Regions from separate parts of the Tardiphaga sp. vice154 genome, predicted to be linked through region 1. Evidence: predicted binding sites of a transcription regulator. Region 1 holds the regulator's gene; each other region holds the start of a gene.

What was found. The regulator LexA, encoded in region 1, represses DNA repair genes until DNA is damaged. The targets are predictions, from matches to a motif close to TGTTCNNNNTGTGTTCNG.
Region 2: uvrA (excinuclease ABC subunit UvrA) is a predicted target of LexA. The motif match lies at 1,789-1,806, and genes of this name have one in related genera.
Region 3: FIU28_RS01550 (YifB family Mg chelatase-like AAA ATPase) is a predicted target of LexA. The motif match lies at 2,350-2,367, and genes of this name have one in related genera.

What each region holds. Positions count from the first base shown of each region.
Region 1 covers NZ_CP041399.1:2,731,294-2,735,464, forward strand. The annotation lists gene FIU28_RS12755 (ComEC/Rec2 family competence protein) at 1-1,231, shown strand, start outside; gene lexA (transcriptional repressor LexA) at 1,225-1,962, opposite strand; gene FIU28_RS12765 (molybdopterin molybdotransferase MoeA) at 2,125-3,333, opposite strand; gene moaC (cyclic pyranopterin monophosphate synthase MoaC) at 3,357-3,884, opposite strand; gene trpC (indole-3-glycerol phosphate synthase TrpC) at 4,090-4,171, opposite strand, start outside.
Region 2 covers NZ_CP041399.1:3,273,189-3,277,359, forward strand. The annotation lists gene FIU28_RS15255 (single-stranded DNA-binding protein) at 1-417, opposite strand, end outside; gene FIU28_RS15260 (outer membrane protein) at 879-1,649, shown strand; gene uvrA (excinuclease ABC subunit UvrA) at 1,890-4,171, shown strand, end outside.
Region 3 covers NZ_CP041399.1:346,516-350,686, forward strand. The annotation lists gene FIU28_RS01545 (hypothetical protein) at 137-607, opposite strand; gene FIU28_RS01550 (YifB family Mg chelatase-like AAA ATPase) at 763-2,301, opposite strand; gene FIU28_RS01555 (sensor domain-containing diguanylate cyclase) at 2,476-3,510, shown strand; gene gshB (glutathione synthase) at 3,649-4,171, opposite strand, start outside.

The DNA of each region.
Region 1 (4,171 bases):
GCTGTCGGGCGCGGAGGTGGCGACGCAGAGATCGTTCTTCATGACGGCGGTGGTGCTGCTCGCGATCATGGTCGATCGCCGCGCCATCACCTTTCGCACGTTGGCGGTGGCGGCGATGATCGTGCTGGTCGCGATGCCGGAAGCCTTGGTGCATCCGAGCTTCCAGATGTCGTTTGCCGCGACATTGGGACTGGTGGCGCTGGTGCAGGGCGGCGTGCCGGTCCTCTTGGCATCGCCGGACCATTCCGCAACGGCGCGCGCCGCGCTCTGGGGCGGTCGCGAGATCATCCTGCTGACGCTGGCGTCGCTGGTCGCCGGCCTCGCCACCACGCCCTATGCGGCGTTTCATTTTCACCGCGTGACGCCGTATGGCGTTTTCGCCAATCTGCTGGCGATGCCGGTGGTCTCCGTGCTGGTGATGCCGGCCGGACTGCTCGGGCTGGCCGCGATGCCGTTCGGTTTCGACGGCGTGTTCTGGCGGCTGATGGATGTCGGCATCCAATGGATGATCGTGGTGACGCAATGGGTCGCGGCCTTGCCGGGAGCCATCGGACGGGTCGCCGCGTTCGGGCAGGGGCCGCTGATCGCCGCGACGCTGGGGATCATCCTGCTCGGGCTGCTGCGCACGCCGCTGCGCTGGATCGGCGCCGGTGTGCTGGCGCTATCGATTGCCGCGGTGCTCACGGTCAAGATGCCGGACGTGTTGATATCAAATGACGGCCACCACGTCGCGGTTCGCGGCCGCGATGGACGGCTGCAATGGATGCGCAGCACCAAGGATACGTTTTTGCAGAAAGAGTGGCTCGGGGCCGACGCCGATCCGCGGCTGCCGAATGAGGCGTCGCTCGGCCACGGCGTGGCATGCGATGTCGCGGGATGCGTCGCGGCGCTGGCCGATGGGGCTCTGGTTGCGCTGGCGCTGCAGCCCGACGCTTTTGCCGATGACTGCGCGCAAGCGGTGCTGATCGTCACGTCAAATCAGCCGCCGGCCAATTGCGCCGCAAAGGTGATCGATGCGGAAACCCTGCGGGCCAGCGGCGCACTGATTTTGCGCCGAAGCGGCGACGGATTTGCAACCACCGCCGTCCGGCCGAAAGGCGTCAACCGGCCGTGGTCGGGCGCAGTGCCTGATGCCGCCGAACCATCAAGCGCTGCAGGACGGGGCAACCGCCCGGTCGATGCGACGCCGGCCGAAGCCGACGTGCAGGCCGATGATTCCGCTGCTCAGTAGCGGCGATAGATCCCGACCAGCTTGCCCTGGATGCGAACCCGGTTCGGCGGCAGGATGCGGACTTCGTAGGCGTCGTTAGCGGGCTCCAGCGCGATCGAGGCGCCGCGGCGGCGGAAGCGCTTCAAGGTGGCTTCCTCCTCGTCGATCAGCGCGACCACGATGTCGCCGGTATCGGCGCTCTCGTTTTTCTGGATCAGCGCCATGTCGCCATCGAGGATGCCGGCGTCCTGCATCGAGTCACCGCGCACTTCCAGCGCGTAGTGCTCGCCGGTGCCGAGCATGTCGGGGGGTACGCTGATGGTGTGGCTGCGGGTCTGCAGCGCCTCGATCGGCGTACCCGCGGCGATGCGGCCCATCACCGGGACGGCCACCGAGCGGCGGCTGTCTTCCTCGTAATCGCCGTTGCCGTTGTTGTTGCCATTGCCGGTCGACAAGGGTCGCACCTTGCCGAGCGTGCCTTCGATGACGCTGGGCGTGAAGCCACGGCGGCCGGTGGCAGGTGCTGCGGCGCCGCCGAGTTCGGGCAGCTTGATGACTTCGATGGCGCGCGCCCGGTTCGGCAGCCGGCGGATGAAGCCGCGCTCTTCAAGCGCCGTGATGAGGCGGTGGATACCGGATTTGGAGCGCAGGTCGAGCGCGTCCTTCATCTCGTCGAAGGACGGCGGCACGCCGGCTTCCTTGAGCCTTTGGTCGATGAATTTCAGAAGTTCATACTGTTTGCGCGTGAGCATCTGGAGCCATCCTTGGTTGACGGGATCAGCCGCCGCATCATCATCGTCGGTTTCAGGACCGGGCAAAGCCACGACATCTCGAAACAAATCATGAACGAACACTATCTGTTCCATATGTGTTCCGCAACGCTTAAATTCCGGTCAACAAAACCGCAAGAGGGCTCAGATCGGCAATCGCACAAACTCGCAAAGCGAACCCTTGGGCGCCGCCACAGCGAACGGCCGACGGATCAGAAGTCCTTGCGCGGCAGCGAGATTTCCCAACAAGGAGGAGTCCTGCCTGGATACCGCCGTCGCGATCACGCTACCGTCGTCGCCCGGCGTCAGCACCGCGCGCAGATAATCTTCGCGCTGATCATTGGCGGCAAGATCGCGACCGACCCGACCCGATTCGATGGCATGGGCGACCTGCGCGCGGCCGGACAGCGCGCGAATCAACGGCACCATGAACAGGAAGGCGCAGACATAGGACGACACCGGATTGCCGGGCAGGCCGATCACCCGCATCGCGCCGCGCCGTCCGTTCATCATCGGCTTGCCCGGCCGCATCGCGATCTTCCAGAACGCCATCTCGACGCCGGCGGCCTCCAGCGAGGGCTTGACCAGATCGTGGTCGCCGACCGAGGCGCCACCGGTAGTGACGAGGATATCGGCGCCTGCGTCGATCGCACGCTGGATCGCCGAGGCGGTCGATTCCAGCGTGTCGGCGGCGATGCCGAGATCGATCACCTCGGCGCCTTCGGCGCGCGCCAGGGCGCGAAGCGCAAAGCCGTTGGACAGGACGATCTGGCCGGGGCCGGGGATGGCGCCGGGCAGCACCAGTTCGTCGCCGGTGGCGAGTACGGCGATCACCGGGCGGCGGCGCACCGGCAGTTCGGGGTGGTTCATGCCGGCGGCGAGCGACAGATCGCGATCGGTGAGGCGCTGCCCGGCGCGCAGCAGAACGTCGCCTTCAGCGAAATCGATGCCGGCCGCGCGGATGTGCTTCGCCACGGTGGCGGCTTCGTTGATGAGGACGACGGCGCCGTCGCGCGAAGTGTCTTCCTGGATCACGATGGCGTCGGCACCGTCCGGCACGACGCCGCCGGTGAAGATGCGCAGCGCCTCGCCGGCGGCCAGCGCGCGCTCGAACGGCCGGCCGGCGGCGACCTCACCGATCACCGTGAGCCGCGCGCCCATCACGGCATCGGCGGCGCGCACCGCATAGCCGTCCATCGCCGACATCGGCTGCGGCGGCTGCGTCCGATTGGAGGCGATGTCGCGCGCCAGCACGCGGTGGTACGCCGCCTCCAGCGGCACCATTTCCTCGGGCAGGGCGTCGGCGCCCGCGAGAATGGCAGCCATCGCGTCGGCAACCGGCATCAGGGCCATCAGTCAATCTCCAGGCGTCGTGATCAATCGGCGTCGTTGTCGGTGACCAGATAATGGCCCGACTTGCCACCCTTCTTTTCGACGAGATGAAGGCCTTCGATGCGGACGCCGCGCTCGACGGCCTTGATCATGTCGTAGATCGTGAGGCACGCGATCGAAACCGCGGTCAGAGCTTCCATCTCGACGCCGGTGTTGCCCGAGACCTTCACGGACGCGCGGACCCGGCAGCCCGGCAACTTCTTGTCCGGCGTGATATCGAGCGTGACCTTCGACAGCATCAGGGGATGGCACAGCGGGATCAGGTCGGAGGTGCGCTTGGCCGCCATGATGCCGGCGATCCGAGCGGTGCCGAGCACGTCGCCCTTCTTGGCGTTGCCGGAGACGATCAGTTCCAGCGTCGCCTTGCTCATGATCACCAGGCCTTCGGCGACGGCGAGACGCTCCGTTGCCGGCTTGTCGGAGACATCGACCATGCGCGCCTCGCCGGCGGAATCGATGTGGGTGAGGGCGGGGGCGTCGCTCGCGGTGCGCCTCGATTTCTTGCCGGCCATGACTTTGGATCCTGTCTTTGCAAAACGGACTTGCGCGCCGCTGCTCTTTCTTCCCCTCTCCCCTTGTGGGAGAGGGTGGCCGCGCGATAGCGCGGGCGGGTGAGGGGGCGTGTGTTGCACTCCGCAGCTCCCCCTCATCCGACGCCGACTTCGTCGGCGCCACCTTCTCCCACAAGGGGAGAAGGGAAGAAAGCAAGGATGCGACTCACGCCGCGCGTTTCAGCAGCGCCTTGGTCGCGGCCGTAACATCTGCCTGCCGCATCAGGCTTTCGCCGACCAGGAAGGTG
Region 2 (4,171 bases), 540 kb from region 1:
GAAGCTGCCGCCGTCGTCGCCGCCATAGCTGTCACCGCCGCCGCCCGCGCCTGCCCCGCCGCCGGCGCGGCCGTCCAGCATCGTCAGCGTCGAGTTGAAGCCCTGCAGCACGATCTCGGTCGAGTACTTCTCGACGCCCTGCGGATCGGTCCACTTCCGGGTCTGCAGCGCGCCTTCGATATACACCTTGGCGCCCTTCTTGAGATACTGCTCGGCGACCTTGGCGAGACCCTCGCTGAAGATCACCACGCGGTGCCACTCGGTCTTTTCCTTGCGTTCGCCGCTCGCCTTGTCGCGCCAGGTGTCGGACGTAGCGATGGTGAGATTGACGACCGGGTTGCCGTTCTGCATCCGGCGCACTTCCGGGTCCTTGCCCAGATTACCGACCAGAATCACCTTGTTTACGCTGCCCGCCATACCGCTCTCCTGAACTCACACTGAAATTGCTGTTGCGCTATCGCGCCAGCCACAAGGCCGGTCCGCAACCGCTGCGGCATCATCCTATACGGTCCGGCATCCCGACAGGTCGCCGATCCCCGACTTATCCCCGGCGATCGGCGCCACTATGTTCTATTTTTGTTCTTAAGCCAAGGCCGTACTATCAAAACGCCCGGCTTGACTTATGGATATTCGCGCACCGCAGCGACTTCTGACATTTCGGACAGCAGTATTGACGTAACACCTCACTGCAGTGCGAAGAAAAATGCGAAATAGTTCATTAACTTAGAAGCCGCGCCATTTCCGCGGCGACTGTGGCTTTGCGGTGACGGACAGCGCTGCAACTCTAAGGTACAAAGTTCGCGATGGAGTCGAATACGGCGCTCGCGCCTTGGGGATCGCTTCGGGGGAACGAAGCGACATGAACAGGAGAATTTGAAATGAAAAAACTTTTCCTCGCCACCGTCGCACTGGCTGCCTTGGGCACAGCGACTTCTGCTTCCGCCGCCGACCTCGCCCGGCGGACCTATACCAAAGCGCCGCCGATGATCGCCGCGGTCTATGACTGGTCGGGTTTCTACATCGGCGGTAACGGCGGCTACGGCTCGGCCAGCAAGTGCTGGGATTTCATCCCGTCGACCGTTGCGGGCGTTCCGACCGGCGCGGCTAACGTCGGCGAAGGCTGTCACGACGCCGACGGCGGCACCGCGGGCGGCCAGATCGGCTACCGTTGGCAGAACGCTTCCTGGGTCTACGGCCTGGAAGCCCAGGGCAACTGGGCTGACTTCAAGGGCAGAAATGTCAGCACCCCGTTCCCGCTGATCGCGAACCGCTCCAAGATCGATGCCTTCGGGCTGTTCACCGGTCAGATCGGCTATGCCTGGAACAACACGCTGCTGTACGTGAAGGGCGGCGCCGCCGTGGTCAATGAGGAGTACTCCTCGGTCAACGCCGCAACGGGATTGCTGTTGGCGACGGCCAGCAGCAACACCCGCTGGGGCGGCGTGATCGGCGTCGGGCTGGAATATGGCTTCACCCCGAACTGGTCGTTCGCGGTGGCCTATGACCACATCTTCCTCGATGGCCGCGATGCCCGCTTCACCACCCCGGCTGGCGTCTTCTACGCCAACGACCGGATCAGCGGCGATGTCGATCTTGTCACCGCCCGCATCAACTACCGCTGGGGCGGCCCCGCCGTCGGCCGCTACTGAGCCAACCGCAGTTTCGATACGAAGGCCGGCTCTCGAGCCGGCCTTTCTGTTTGCGGGGACGCGGTCGTCCTGCCCACCCCTGCAACCCGATCGCCAACAATCCGTTGATGATTTTCGCCGGGCACTGGAAATCTCCCCTCGTTCTTCCTATGTTCCGAAGTCAGTCAATTGGCGTTTGATCCCGGCATGCCCGGCGATACCAGCCCGGATTCGGCGCGCCTGATGCGCCGGGGATTTGTCATGGACGAGATCATCAAGGCCAAGCGGCAGCCGGTCGGCTCGGCGCTGCGCAACATTACCATCCGCGGCGCGCGCGAGCACAATCTGAAGAACGTCGATCTCGAGATCCCGCGCGACAAGCTGGTGGTGTTCACCGGCCTGTCCGGCTCCGGCAAGTCCTCGCTGGCTTTTGACACGATCTATGCCGAGGGCCAGCGCCGCTACGTCGAATCGCTGTCTGCCTATGCCCGCCAGTTCCTGGAAATGATGCAGAAGCCGGACGTCGACCAGATCGACGGCCTGTCGCCCGCCATTTCCATCGAGCAGAAGACCACCTCGAAAAATCCGCGCTCGACGGTCGGCACCGTCACCGAGATCTACGACTATATGCGCCTGCTCTGGGCGCGGGTCGGCGTGCCCTACTCGCCGGCCACCGGCCTGCCGATCGAGAGCCAGACCGTGTCGATGATGGTCGACCGTGTGCTGGCGCTGCCGGAAGGCACACGGCTCTATCTGCTGGCGCCGGTGGTGCGCGGCCGCAAGGGCGAATATCGCAAGGAGATGGCGGAATACCTCAAGAAGGGATTCCAGCGCATCAAGATCGACGGCAGCTTTCATGAACTGGCCGAGGCCCCGGTGCTCGACAAGAAATTTCCGCACGACATCGACGTCGTCGTCGATCGGATCGTGGTGCGCCCGGATATCGGCCAGCGCCTCGCCGAGAGCTTCGAGACCGCGCTGAAACTGGCCGAAGGTCTGGCCGTGATCGAATATGCCGACGCGCCGCCGTCCGCGCCTGTCGAAGACAACAAGAAGGCCGACAAGAAGGTCGCCAAGATCCACGACAAGACCGGCGCCGAGCGCATCCTGTTTTCGGAGAAATTCGCCTGCCCCGTCTCGGGCTTCACCATCCCCGAGATCGAACCGCGGCTGTTCTCGTTCAACAACCCCTACGGCGCCTGCCCGAAATGCGGCGGCCTCGGCGTCGAGCAGACCATCGATGCCGAGCTGGTGATCCCCGACAAGGACCTGACGCTACGCAAGGGCGCGATCGCGCCATGGGCGAAGTCATCGTCGCCCTATTACATCCAGACCCTGACGGCGCTCGGCAAGTTCTACAAGTTCACGCTCGACACCAAGTGGAAAGATCTGCCGAAGAAGACGCAGAACGCCATCCTGCATGGTTCCGGCGACGACGAGATCAAGTTCTCCTACGAGGACGGCGTGCGCGCCTACGACACCAAGAAGCCGTTCGAGGGCGTCGTCACCAATATCGATCGCCGCTTCCGCGAGACCGAAAGCGAATGGGCGCGCGAAGAGCTCGGCAAGTATTTTTCCGACGTGCCGTGCGACGCCTGCTCGGGCTACCGGCTGAAGCCGGAGGCGCTCTCCGTCAAGATCGGCGGCAAGCATGTCGGCGAGATCTCGGAAATGTCGGTGCGCAAGGCCGGCGAATGGTTCGCCACCGTACCCACCATGCTCAACAAGCAGCAGAACGAGATCGCGCTGCGCATCCTGAAGGAGATCCGCGAGCGCCTTTCCTTCCTGCTCGACGTCGGCCTCAACTATCTGACACTGGCGCGCGCCTCCGGCACGCTGTCGGGCGGCGAAAGCCAGCGCATTCGCCTCGCGTCGCAGATCGGCTCCGGCCTCACCGGCGTGCTCTACGTGCTGGATGAGCCCTCGATCGGCCTGCACCAGCGCGACAATGCGCGGCTGCTCGATACGCTGCGCCGGCTGCGCGACCTCGGCAACACCGTGATCGTGGTCGAGCATGACGAGGACGCCGTGCTCGCCGCCGACTACGTCGTCGACGTCGGCCCGGGCGCCGGCACGCATGGCGGCCATATCGTGGCGCAGGGCACGCCGAAGCAGGTGATGGCCAATCCGAATTCGCTGACCGGAAAATATCTCACCGGCGAGATGTCGGTGCCGGTGCCGGTGCGCCGGCCGCCGAACCATCGCCGCACCATCAAGGTGATCAACGCCCGCGGCAACAATCTGAAGAACGTCTCGGCGGAGATCCCGCTGGGGCTGTTCACCGCCGTCACCGGCGTCTCCGGCGGCGGCAAGTCGACGCTGCTGATCGACACGCTCTACAAGGCGATCGCGCGAAAACTCAACAATGCCAGCGAGGGCGCCGCCCCGCACGACCGCATCGAGGGGCTCGAGCACATCGACAAGATCATCGAGATCGACCAGTCGCCGATCGGCCGCACGCCGCGCTCCAACCCCGCGACCTATACCGGCGCCTTCACGCCGATCCGCGAATGGTTCGCCGGCCTGCCGGAATCCAAGGCGCG
Region 3 (4,171 bases), 2.4 Mb from region 1:
ATGGGCCGGCCTCCGCGCGCACGCGGGACACGGCGCACGGACTTGGGGACAATGGGCGGATGACCTTGCCAAGTGCTTGCGGAGCGCAGCCGCCGCTACCAACCGATGACAGGGTGGTTAGCGATTGGCTAACGGGCTACAGCGCGGCCTGCGCCATCCGGCCGTGGCCGGCACGGGCGGCGACGATCAGGGCCGCGGCATCGCGCGGCGTGAAGCTGCGGGACTGCACGAAGATCCGGTAGTCGGCGTCGCCGTCGCCGGACAGATAGATCACCGGCGCGGTCGCGGTTGCGGCGATGGCCGGGGAAATCGCGATGAAGCGCGTCGCGGCGGTGACGGCGCAGGCGCCCGCATCCGCGCTGTCGATATCATCGACCATGGCAAAGTCTGCGGCGTCGGCGCTGTCGACGATCTGCACCCGCACGGTCGCCTGGCCGGGATCGTCGGTGAAGGCGACGTAGCTTGCCGCCTGCCACGGCACGGTCGCCAGCTGCACCGAGCCTTCGGCGGTGGCGATACAGGGATGCGAGGCCGCGAAATCGCTGCGCGCAAAAACCGCGGCCAGCAGCAGCGGAAGGGTGGAAGCCAGAATCTTCAAACGCAACATGACGCGGCACTCGCCCTTGGCCCCGGAAATGCGGGCTATGGTGAGCGAAGCGTAAAGGAAACTCGTTACCATCGAGTTGACGGTAACTCCGCCTCAACCTCGATCGGGTTGCCCTCGCAAGCGGTGGTGCATTCCACAGGTCGCGTGTTCCGGCGTTACGCCGCGCGGCGGGAATCGTCGGCGAGCGCGCGGTACGACAGCGATTCGGCGAGATGCAGCCGGCCGATCATGTCGGCGCCGTCGAGATCGGCGAGCGTGCGGGCGACGCGCAGCACGCGATGATAGCCGCGCGCAGACAGTTTCATGGTGACGGCGGCATCGCGCAGCAGCGCCAGCCCCGCCGCATCCGGCTGCGCCACCGCTTCCAGCACCGCGGCCGGTGCCGTCGCATTGGTGCGGATGTTCCTCAGCCCCGCCGCGGCATAGCGCGCCGCCTGGATATCGCGCGCGGCTTTGACGCGGGCGGCCACTTCGGCGGAGCCTTCGGCCGGCGGCGGCAGGATCAGGTCGGCGGCGGTCACGGCCGGCACCTCGATGCGCAGATCGATGCGGTCCATCAAGGGCCCGGAAATGCGCGATTGATAGTCTCCGGTGCAACGCTCGATGCGGCCGCGGTGGCAGGCGTAGCCCGGCTCGAAGGCGTGGCCGCAGCGGCACGGATTCATCGCCGCGACCAGCATGAAGCGCGCGGGATAGGTGACGCGGTGGTTGGCGCGCGACACCGCGACCTCGCCATTCTCCATCGGCGCGCGCAGCGAATCCAGCACGCGCGGATCGAATTCCGGCAGTTCGTCGAGAAACAGGACGCCGTGATGCGCCAGCGAGATTTCGCCGGGCCGGGCGCGCATGCCGCCGCCGGTCAGCGCGGCCATGCTCGCAGAGTGGTGCGGCGCGCGGAATGGCCGCCGCGCGGTCAGCGCGCCGTCCTTGATCTCGCCGGCCACCGAGGCGATCATCGATACTTCCAGCAATTCGGTCGGCGACAGTGGCGGCAGGATCGACGGCAATCGCGCCGCCAGCATCGACTTGCCGGCGCCGGGCGAGCCGGCCATCAGCAAATGATGGCCGCCTGCCGCGGCAATTTCCAGCGCGCGCTTGGCGCTCTCCTGGCCCTTGATATCGCGCAGGTCGAGTAGCGCGGTTTCGCGCTCATACATTTTCGGCTGTGGCCGTGACAGCACCTGGGTGCCCTTGAAATGGTTGGCGAGCTGGATCAGCGAGGAGGCCGCGATGATCTCGATATCGGGGCTCGCCCACGCCGCCTCGGCGCCGCAGGCGGCCGGGCAGATCAGGCCCTCGTCGCGCGCATTGGCGCCGATCGCCGCCGGCAGTACGCCCGCGACCGGCGCGATCGACCCGTCGAGGCCGAGTTCGCCGAGCACCGTGAAGCCGGCCAGGGCGTCGGCCGGAATCGCGCCGATCACGCCCATCAGCCCGAGCGCGATCGGCAGGTCGTAATGGCTGCCCTCCTTCGGCAGATCCGCCGGCGCCAGATTGACGATGATGCGCCGCGCCGGCAGCGCCAGCCCGGAGGCGACCAGCGCCGCCCGCACCCGCTCGCGCGCTTCCGACACTGCCTTGTCCGGCAGCCCGACGATCAGGAAATTTGGCAGGCCGGGCACGACCTGGACCTGAACGTCGACGGCGCGGGCCTCGATGCCCTCGAATGCGACGGTAGATACGCGCTGTACCATCTCAAGCTCCCCAGCCAAGGCAATAGTAACCGAAGGTTGCGGGTTGGCAAGAACGTTGAGTGAACGTTCAGAGATTGGTGCGGCGCGGAGTCGCGCGATCATTTTGTAAAGATTTTGTTAAAGCGGCCATGCGACGCTCGCCGGACAATAGCACCTCCCTGAAGCCCTACTGAAATGTCCGATCCATTGCCCAGGCCTTCGGATACCGCCGGTGACGCCGAGCTGATTGCTTCCCTGCGGGAGCAATTGGCGGCGCAGAACGCGTTGATTGCCGAGCAAGCCGCCTCGCTCGCGCACAGCCAGAAGATCTTCGATCGTTCCTCCAAGGCGGCCCGGATCGGGGTCTGGGAATGCACGCTGGCCGATGAATCGCTGGTCTGGACCGACGTCGTCTACGATCTCTTCGACCAGGAGCGCGGCACGCCGCTCGACCGCGCCGTGACGCTGCAATGCTATCCGGAGGAGTCGCTGCGCGCGCTGAGCCAGGCGCGCAACCAGGCGATCGAGGACCGCACTGGCTTCAGCCTGGAGACCGAGATCGTCACCCCCCGCGGCAACCGGCGCTGGATCCGGATCACCGCCACGGTGGAATGCGTCGATGGCGTCGCGGTGCGGATCTTCGGCATGAAGCAGGACATCACCGAAGAGAAGATCATGGCGGACCGCAACCGCTACCTCGCCGAGTTCGACGCCATGACCGGGCTGGCGAACCGCAGCCGGTTTCAGGCGAAACTGGCCGAACTGGGCGCCATCCGGGCGACCAAGCCATTCGGTGCGCTGCTCTTGATCGACCTCGACGAGTTCAAGTCGGTCAACGACAGTTGCGGCCACGCCGCCGGCGACGAGTGCCTGCGCGAGGCGGCTGAGCGCATCGGCGACATCTGCGCCGGCGCTGACCTCGTGGCGCGGATCGGTGGCGACGAATTCGCCGTCATGCTCGGAACGCAGCTTTCTCTTGCAGATATATCGCAGATCGCCGCGGCGATCGTCGCGGAGATGGAACGCCCGGTGCTGTTTCGCGGTCGCCCGCTGCAGCTCGGCGCCTCGGTCGGCGTCGCAATGGTCGACGACTGCACGCCGACGCAGCTATTCGCGATGGCCGATGCCGCGCTCTACGCCGCCAAGAACGCCGGCCGCGGCACGTTCCGGATCCACCAGCCCGGCTCCGGCCAGCGCGCCAGCCGACCCTGCCAGCCTCACGCCGCCTGAGGCGGCGCGGCGTGCGCCGCGACGGGACGACCACCGGCTCCCGATTCCGTGCGTACCCGCATATTCACGTTTATCGGCGTTGCGATGACGCTGCTTCTTCACCCTCCCCTTTTGAAGGGGGGGGAGGCGGCGATCTACTCAGCGACGCTTCGCTTCCACGACGTCCCAGAACTTCGCCGCGACGTTCGGGCCGCCGAGCTTGGCGATGGCGCGGATGCCGGTCGGTGACGTGACATTGATCTCGGTGAGGTGGCCATCGATCACGTCGATGCCGACGAACAGCAGACCGCGCTCGCGTAGTGCGGGTCCCACGCGCTCGCAGATCTCGCGCTCGCGCGGCGACAGCTCGGTCTCTTTCGCCGCCCCGCCGCGCACCATGTTGGAGCGCAGATCATCTTCGGCCGGCACGCGGTTCACGGCACCGGCGAATTCGCCGTCGATCAGGATGATGCGCTTGTCGCCGTGCTTCACTTCCGGGAGGAAGCGCTGGATCACCCACTGCTCCTTGAAGGTGACGGCGAACATGTCGTAGAGCGAGCCGAAATTCATGTCCTGCGGCAGCACGCGAAACACCGCAGCGCCGCCATGGCCGTGCAGCGGCTTCATCACCACCGCGCCGTGCTCTTTCCGGAACGCGTTGATCTCTTCCATGTCGCGCGAG